Regions from separate parts of the Luteimonas campi genome, predicted to be linked through region 1. Evidence: predicted binding sites of a transcription regulator. Region 1 holds the regulator's gene; the other holds the start of a gene.
What was found. Region 1 encodes HrcA, which represses chaperone genes, less so after heat shock. Its sites were predicted from a motif close to TTNGCACTCNNNNNNNNNGAGTGCNAA; they were not measured.
Positions count from the first base shown of each region.

Region 2: a site for HrcA is predicted at 2,637-2,663, ahead of groES (co-chaperone GroES). Genes of this name have one in related genera too.

Region 1 is NZ_JBNWEM010000001.1:485,470-489,921, reverse strand. It holds gene recN (DNA repair protein RecN) at 278-1,948, opposite strand; gene hrcA (heat-inducible transcriptional repressor HrcA) at 2,155-3,213, shown strand; gene grpE (nucleotide exchange factor GrpE) at 3,258-3,761, shown strand; gene dnaK (molecular chaperone DnaK) at 3,868-4,452, shown strand, end outside.
Region 2 is NZ_JBNWEM010000002.1:222,140-226,591, reverse strand. It holds gene alr (alanine racemase) at 1-110, opposite strand, end outside; gene ACQYVW_RS06100 (D-amino acid dehydrogenase) at 113-1,396, opposite strand; gene ACQYVW_RS06095 (Lrp/AsnC ligand binding domain-containing protein) at 1,629-2,102, shown strand; gene groES (co-chaperone GroES) at 2,712-3,002, shown strand; gene groL (chaperonin GroEL) at 3,143-4,452, shown strand, end outside.

The DNA.
Region 1 (4,452 bases):
GCTCCGGCGAGGTGGGTCGGCTTCACAGGCGCGCATGGCAGCAGTCAACCGTCAGCCGCCTGCATCGCACGCCGCGCCTGGTGCATGGACGACTCTCAACAGGGGCGGCGCGGTGCCGGGACTTCAGGACGCGGCTACCGGCGCGGCCGCTGCCGACCAAAGCGATCGCCCGCGGAGACGCTGCAGTCAGGGATGCCTGCAGCCGCCAGATGCCTGGAAGGCACGGGAACGGGGTCTGGGAGCGATGGCGACAGGGCCAACGTGGCCGCCGCAGGGTTCAATCGACCGTGCTGGCCAGCAGCCGTTTCGCGGCCGCGCGCGCTTCCTTCGACACTTCCACGCCGCCCAGCATCCGCGCCAGTTCTTCCTGGCGCTCGCGGGCGTCGAGGGCACGTACCGCCGAGCGGGTCTGTCCGTCCCGGTCGGCCTTGCTCACCAGGTAGTGTGCATGGCCCTGCGCGGCCACCTGCGGCAGGTGGGTCACGCACAGCACCTGGCAGCGGGCCCCCAGGGCACGCAGTTTCTGGCCGACGATCTCGGCCACGGCGCCGCCGATGCCCGAATCGACCTCGTCGAACACCATCGTCGGCACCGTGTCCGACCCCAGCGCCGCGACCTCGATCGCCAGCGACACCCGCGACAGCTCGCCGCCCGAGGCCACCCGGCGCAGCGGCCGGGGCGGCTGTCCTGCATTGGCGGACACCAGGAACTCCACGCGCTCGCCGCCCTGGGGATCGGGGCGGCCGGCGTCGATCGGCTCGAGCGCCACCTCGAACACGCCCCCGCCCATGCCCAGTTCGGCGATCAGCGCGGTGGTGGCGTCCGACAGCCGCGCCGCGGCCTGCGACCGGGCCCGGCCGAGGGCATCGGCCGATTCGCGCCAGCGCGCGGCGGCGCGGTCGATCTCGCCCGCCAGCGAGTCCAGCCGGGTGCCGGCATCGCGCAGCGATTCGAGTTCGGCGGCGAAGCCGGCCTGGCGGTCCGCCAGTTCTCCCGGTGCGACGCGATGCTTGCGCGAGAGTTCGTGCAGGCGCGCAAGGCTGGCGTCGAGCGCCTCGAACTGGGCCGGGTCGACCTCCAGTTCCTCGCGCACCCGCTGCAGCAGCAGGGTGGCCTCTTCCAGCTGGATCGCGGCCGAGTCCAGCATCGCGTCGACTTCGCCCAGGCGCGGCTCGTGCGCCAGTTCGCGCGACAGTCCGCTGCGCAACTGCTGCAGGCGGCGCACCAGCGAGGGGCCGTCGTCGCCGGCCAGGCCGTCGAGCGCCTCATCGCAGGCTCCGATCAGGCCGGCCGCATGCGCCTGGCGGCGGTGGCCGGACACCAGGGCATCGATCGCTTCCGGGCGCAGGTCCTCGCGTTCGAGTTCGGCGAGCTGATGGGTCAGCCAGTCGATCCGCTCGGAGACGTCGCCGGTCCTGGACAGCGCGTCGCGCTCGCGCAGCAGCGCAGTCCAGGCCGCAGCGGCCTCGCGCACCGCGGCCAGTTCCGCGTCGTGGCGGCCGAAGGCGTCGAGCAGGGCGAGCTGGCTGGCCTTCTCCAGCAGCGCTTGGTGCTCGTGCTGGCCGTGGATCTCGACCAGCAGCCCCGCCAGCTGGGACAGCTGGGCCAGGGTGGCCGGCCGGCCGTTGATCCAGGCCCGCGACCCGCCGTCCGCGCGCAGGGTGCGACGCAGGGTGCAGGCGCTGCCGTCATCGAATTCCTGCTCGCGCAGCCAGGCCAGTGCCGCCGGGACCGCGGCCGGGTCGAACTCGGCATGCAGTTCGGCCCGCTGGGCGCCATGGCGGACCATGCCGGCGTCGGCCCGCAGGCCCGACAGGAAGCCCAGCGCATCGACCAGCAGCGACTTGCCGGCGCCGGTTTCGCCGGAAATCACGGTCATGCCCGGACCGAACTCGAGTTCGGATTCGGGGACGACGGCGAAGTCGCGAAGGGTCAGGCGCTTGAGCATGGCCGGGCATTGTAGTGCGCGCGGTCGCAACAACCGAGACGGTCACGGCCCGGATCATGAGGGCAGGGCGGTGGGCGGGCGAGCCGGCTGGCCGGCAGGGGAGGGGCCGGCATCGCGTAGGGCCGGGCGCCGGCGGGGTCGGCCGTCTGTAGCGGGCCCGGCCCGTGCGGCTTGCGGGCCACCGGTCCGGGCGATCTAATCAGCCGATGGCCGCCTCCCCGCCCGGCAGCAATCTCGACCCGCGTGCGCGGCAGCTGCTGCGCACCCTGATCGCGCGCCACATCCACGATGGCGAGCCGGTCGGTTCGCAGACGCTGGCGCGGCATTCGGGTCTGGACGTGAGCGCGGCGACCATCCGCAACATCCTGGCCGATCTGGAGGAGCAGGGGCTGCTGGCCGCGCCGCACACCTCGTCAGGGCGCGTCCCCACGGCGCAGGGCTATCGCGTGTTCGTCGACTCGCTGCTGCAGGTACAGCCGCTGTCGGGCGGCGAGCTGTCGCGCCTGCGCGGCGAGCTGGCCGCGGGCGGCGGCACCCAGTCGCTGCTGGGCAGCGCCTCGGAGCTGGTCTCGGCGATGACCCATTTCGTCGGCGTGGTGTCGGTGCCGCGCCGCGAGCAGTTCGCCTTCCGCCACATCGATTTCGTGCCGCTGGACGCGCAGCGGGTGATGGCGATCCTGGTGTTCGCCGACCACGACGTGCAGAACCGCATCATCCAGACCCGCCGCCCCTTCGAGGGCGCGGAACTGGAGCGGGTGGCGAACTATCTCAACGCCAACTTCGCTGGGCGCCCGGTGGCCGACATCCGCGCCACCCTGGTGCGCGACCTGCAGGCCGCCCGCGACGAGATGGAGGCGCTGCTCACCCATACCGTGGAGCTGGCCGAGCAGGCACTGGCGCCGGCCGACAGCGACGACATGCTGCTGGCCGGCCAGACGCGCCTGATCGGGGTGCAGGACCTGTCGGACCTGGACCGCCTGCGCGAACTGTTCGAGGCCTTCGCACGCAAACGCGAGATCCTGCAACTGCTGGAGCGCACCATCCGCGCTCCCGGGGTGCGGATTTTCATCGGCGAAGAGACCGGGCTGGCCCCGCTGGAGGGCGTCTCGCTGGTGACTGCGCCCTACGCGGCCGGCGGCAAGGTGCTGGGGGTGCTGGGCGTGATCGGGCCGACCCGGATGGCCTACGACCGGGTCATTCCCGTGGTCCAGGCGACGGCGGACCTGCTGGGCGCCGCCTTGAATCCGGACCTGCCGACCCCATAGCTCCGGGGCCGGCGGCCAGCGACCGCCTCCAACCAATCCAGGACATGACGACGGAACCGATGCAGGAGGCCGCGCCCGCGGCCGAAGAGACGAATACCGAGGACCGCATCCAGGCGCTCGAGGCCGAGCTCGAGCAGTTGCGCGCGCAGTCGCTGGTCGACCGCGCCGACATGGAAAACCAGCGCAAGCGCCTGGAGCGCGACGTGCGCAACGCCTGCCGCTTCGCCAACAAGCAACTGCTGGGCGACCTGCTGCCGGTCTTCGACAGCCTCGAGGCCGCGCTCAACACCGCCCCAGCCGAAGACCCGCTGCGCGATGGCGTGGTGCTGACCCTGCGCGAGCTGACCCGGGTGTGCGGCAACAACGGCCTGATCGAAGTGGCGCCCGCGCCGGGCGAGGCCTTCGACCCGGAGCAGCACAACGCCATGAGCGCGGTGGAGACCACCGACGTCGCGCCGGGCACGGTGTTCCAGGTGTTCCAGAAGGGCTACCTGCTCAACGAACAGCTGCTGCGCCCGGCCCTGGTGTCCGTCGCCAAGCACGACTGACGCTGAAAACCCGCCCCGCGGCGCTTGAAGCGCCCGCGAGGCAGCCCCAGATACGCACCATCGGCGGCCTGCCGCCACCAGACAAGATTCCAGAGGGAACCCCATCATGGCAAAGATCATCGGTATCGACCTGGGCACGACCAACTCGTGCGTGGCGATCATGGACGGCGGCAAGGCCAAGGTCATCGAGAACAGCGAAGGCGACCGCACCACCCCGTCGGTGGTGGCCTACACCAAGGACGGCGAAGTCCTGGTCGGCGCCTCGGCCAAGCGCCAGGCCGTCACCAACCCCAAGAACACCTTCTATGCCGTCAAGCGCCTGATCGGCCGCAAGTTCACCGATGCCGAGGTCAAGAAGGACCTCGACCTGGTGCCCTATGCCATCGTCGCGCACGACAACGGCGATGCCTGGGTGCAGACCAGCGACGGCAAGAAGCTGTCCGCGCAGGAAGTCTCCGCGCGCATCCTGGAAAAGATGAAGAAGACCGCCGAGGACTACCTGGGCGAGAAGGTCACCGAGGCCGTGATCACCGTGCCGGCCTACTTCAACGACAGCCAGCGCCAGGCGACCAAGGACGCCGGCCGCATCGCCGGCCTGGACGTCAAGCGCATCATCAACGAGCCGACCGCGGCCGCCCTGGCCTATGGCCTGGACAAGGGCGGCGGCGACCGCAAGATCGCGGTGTACGAC
Region 2 (4,452 bases), on a different contig from region 1:
TAGGCGTCGGCCTTGACCACGGCCAGCGCCCGGCCGCCGCCGAGCGAGCGCGCGTGGCGGTAGTTGTGGCGCAGGGCCTCCAGGTCGATGCGGGCGCGCGAGGGACGCATCGTCAGCGCAGTCCGGTCGGGACCGGCCAGGGGCGCTCGTAGCGCGAGATGTCCAGGCCCTCGGTGTCGATGGCCGGTGCTCGCCCGTCGATCAGGTCGGCCAGATAGCGCGCCGAACCGCAGGCCATGGTCCAGCCGAGCGTGCCGTGACCGGTATTGAGCCAGAGGTTGCGGTACTTCGTCGCCCCCACCACCGGCGGGCCGTCGGGCGTGGAAGGACGCAGGCCGGTCCAGAATTCGGCCGCGGCCAGGTCGCCGCCGTCGGGATACAGGCTGCGCACCACCAGTTCCAGCGTCTCGCGCCGACGTCGTGGCAGCGACAGGTCGTAGCCCGACACCTCGGCCATTCCGCCCACGCGGATGCGGTTGTCGAAGCGGGTGATCGCCACCTTGTAGCTCTCGTCGAGCACGGTCGAGTGCGGCGCCATCTCCGGCCGCGAGATCGGAATCGTCAGCGAATAGCCCTTGAGCGGATACACCGGCAGCCGGATCCCCACCGGCGCCAGCAGCTGCGGCGACCAGCTGCCCAGCGCCAGCACGTAGCGGTCGGCGGTTTCGACCCGCCCGTCGATGCGCACGCCCGAGAGCCGATCACCCTCGGCCAGCAGCGCGTCCACGCGCTGGCCCAGGCGGAACTCGACCCCGGCCGCGGCGGCGATCTCCGCCAGGCGGGTGGTGAACAGATGGCAGTCCCCGGTTTCGTCGCCCGGCAGGCGCAGCGCCCCGACCAGGGTGTCGCGCACCTGGGCCAGCGCCGGCTCCACCCGCACGATGCCGTCCGGATCCAGCAGCTCATAGCGCACGCCGTACTCGCGCAGCACCGCGATGTCGCGCTCGGCCGCCTCGAGCTGGGCCTGGGTACGGAACAGCTGGGTGGTGCCGAGGGTGCGCTGCTCGTACTCGATGCCGGTGGCCCCGCGCAGCTCGGCCAGGCAGTCGCGGCTGTACTCGGCCAGGCGCACCATCCGCGCCTTGCTTACCGCGTAGCGCGGATGGGTGCAGTTGCGCAGCATCGCCCACAGCCAGCGGTACTGGGCGGGATCGGCGGTGGGCTTGATCGCCAGCGGCGCATGGCGCGACAGCAGCCACTTCGCCGCCTTGAGCGGGATGCCGGGCGCGGGCCAGGGCGAGGCGTAGCCGGGCGACACCTGCCCCGCGTTGGCGAAGCTGGTGGACAGCGCTGGCGCCGCCTCGCGATCGACCACGACCACCTCGTGGCCCTGCTGGCGCAGATACCAGGCGCTGGTGACGCCAATCACGCCCGAACCCAGGATCAGGATGCGCATCGCTTCGCTCTCGACGAAAGATCTGACTGTGTGCACGGCCCGGCTGGCCGGCGGCGCCGCTCGCAAAGGCCGGGGCCCAGTGCCGCCGCCCGGGAGGGTGGGTGGCGGACGCTGGGCCCCGCAGCGAAAGCCGGGACTTCCACCAGTATAGGAATTGGCAGCCAGTCGATTCCGCGGTTTTATCTGCAGAGGGCAGGTAAAATCCCCGCAGATCCAGCGCTTGACGGGACCAATGAAGGCACGCGAGCTCGACCGCATCGACCGGCGCATCCTCCGGATCCTGCAGCAGGAGGGGCGGATCTCCTTCACCGAACTGGGCGAGCGGGTCGGCCTGTCGACCACGCCCTGCACCGAACGCGTACGCCGGCTCGAGCGCGACGGCGTGATCACCGGCTACCACGCGCGCCTGGCGCCCGAGGCAGTCAAGGCCAGCCTGCTGGTGTTCGTGGAGATCAGCCTGGCCTACAAGTCCGGCGACATCTTCGAGGAGTTCCGCCGTGCGGCGCTGCGCCTGCCCAACGTCCTGGAATGTCACCTGGTGTCCGGGGACTTCGACTACCTGATCAAGGCGCGCATCTCGGAGATGGCGTCCTATCGCAAGCTGCTGGGCAGCACCCTGCTGACCCTGCCGCATGTGCGCGAGTCCAAGAGCTACATCGTGATGGAAGAGGTCAAGGAAACGCTGGAGCTGCCGGTGGCGGACTGAGGCGGCCTGTCTGCCGGACTGCACCCTCCCGTCTGGCGCGTGCCGGCGCCGAACGCGGCATCCATTGGATGCGCGCTGTCAGAGCGCACGCGACGGCGCGGCGACCTGAAGGAGCCCGTCGCGCCCGGCAGGCCCCTGCGGCGAATGTCCCCCGGGCTCCGCCTGCGGCGAAGCCCTCCTCCTCCTTGATTTCGCCCCAGGGGCCTGCCGACCCCGCCGGCCGCGGCTGCGGTAGCGCGGGATCGCCTTCCAGCAGGCGCGGAGAGCTGTCCAGACGGATGCGGGGAGTCCCGGGGACGAAATCAAGGAGGAGGCGCCGGCCGCAGGCCGGCGCCGGGGGACATTCGTCCCCGGGACTCCCCGCAGCCGGCACCTCGCACGTCCTGCACATCCTTCGCATCTCGATCGGACAAGGACCACGGCCCCGGAGACCGGGAACGCGAAAAATTCCGGTGCGGCCCTTGAAAGCCCCGTGAAGCCTCCCCATGTTCGGCCGCACCTCCCGGTTCGTCCGGGATTTTCGCGCCCGCGATCCTGGCAGTCTCCACCCGCGACTGCTAAGATCGCCGCAAATTTTGTAGTCCTATCAATCACTTGCGAGGGTTGAACATGAGCAACATCAAGCCGCTGTACGACCGCGTGGTCATCAAGCGCATGGAAGAAGAAAAGGTGTCCGCCGGCGGGATCGTGATCCCCGATTCGGCCACCGAGAAGCCGATCAAGGGTGAAGTCGTCGCCGTGGGCGAGGGCAAGGTCCTCGACAACGGCAGCGTGCGCGCCCCCAAGGTCAAGGCCGGCGACCAGGTCCTGTTCGGCAAGTACAGCGGTACCGAGGTGAAGCTCGACGGCACCGACTACCTGGTGGTGAAGGAAGACGACATCTTCGCGGTGCTCGGCTGAGCCGATCGCCGCGACGGGATTCGGGATTCGGGATTGGAGATTCGGAAGAGCGCACGGCGCTCACGATCCCGCCCGCTCGAACCCGTCGCTGCCGCTTTTCCTAATCCCTAATCCCCAATCCCTATTCCCGGAGTTTCAAAATGGCTGCCAAAGAAATCCGTTTCGGTGAGGACGCTCGCGCCAAGATGGTGCGTGGCGTCAACGTGCTCGCCAATGCCGTGAAGGCAACGCTCGGCCCGAAGGGCCGCAACGTCGTGCTCGAGAAGAGCTTCGGCGCCCCGACCATCACCAAGGACGGCGTCTCCGTCGCCAAGGAAATCGAGCTTGCCGACAAGTTCGAGAACATGGGCGCGCAGATGGTCAAGGAAGTCGCTTCCAAGACCTCCGACAACGCCGGCGACGGCACCACCACCGCCACCGTGCTGGCGCAGGCGCTGATCCGCGAAGGTTCCAAGGCGGTTGCCGCCGGCATGAACCCGATGGATCTCAAGCGCGGCATCGACCAGGCGGTGAAGGCCGCCGTGGAAGAGCTGAAGAAGATCAGCAAGCCCACCGCCGACGACAAGGCGATCGCCCAGGTCGGCACGATCTCGGCCAACTCCGACGAGTCGATCGGCAACATCATCGCCGACGCGATGAAGAAGGTCGGCAAGGAAGGCGTGATCACGGTCGAGGAAGGCTCGGGCCTGGAGAACGAGCTGGACGTGGTCGAGGGCATGCAGTTCGACCGCGGCTACCTGTCGCCGTACTTCATCAACAACCAGCAGTCGATGTCGGCCGAGCTGGATGATCCCTTCATCCTGCTGCACGATAAGAAGATCTCGAACGTCCGCGACCTGCTGCCCGTCCTCGAGGGCGTGGCCAAGGCCGGCAAGCCGCTGCTGATCGTCGCCGAAGAAGTCGAGGGCGAGGCCCTGGCGACCCTGGTGGTCAACACCATCCGCGGCATCGTCAAGGTCTGCGCCGTGAAGGCCCCGGGCTTCGGCGACCGTCGCAAGGCGATGCTGGAAGACATGGCCGTGCTGACCGGCGGCACCGTGATCTCCGAGGAAGTGGGCCTCCAGCTTGAGAAGGCGACCATCGCCGACCTCGGCCGCGCCAAGAAGGTGCAGGTCTCCAAGGAGAACACCACCATCATCGACGGCGCCGGCGAGACCGCTGGCATCGAAGCGCGCATCAAGCAGATCAAGGCGCAGATCGAAGAGACCTCTTCGGACTACGACCGCGAGAAGCTGCAGGAGCGCGTGGCCAAGCTGGCCGGCGGCGTGGCCGTGATCAAGGTCGGTGCCTCGACCGAGATCGAGATGAAGGAAAAGAAGGCCCGCGTCGAAGACGCCCTGCACGCCACGCGCGCAGCCGTCGAGGAAGGCGTGGTCCCGGGCGGCGGCGTCGCCCTGGTGCGCGCGCTGCAGGCCATCGGCCAGCTCAAGGGCGCCAACGAGGACCAGAG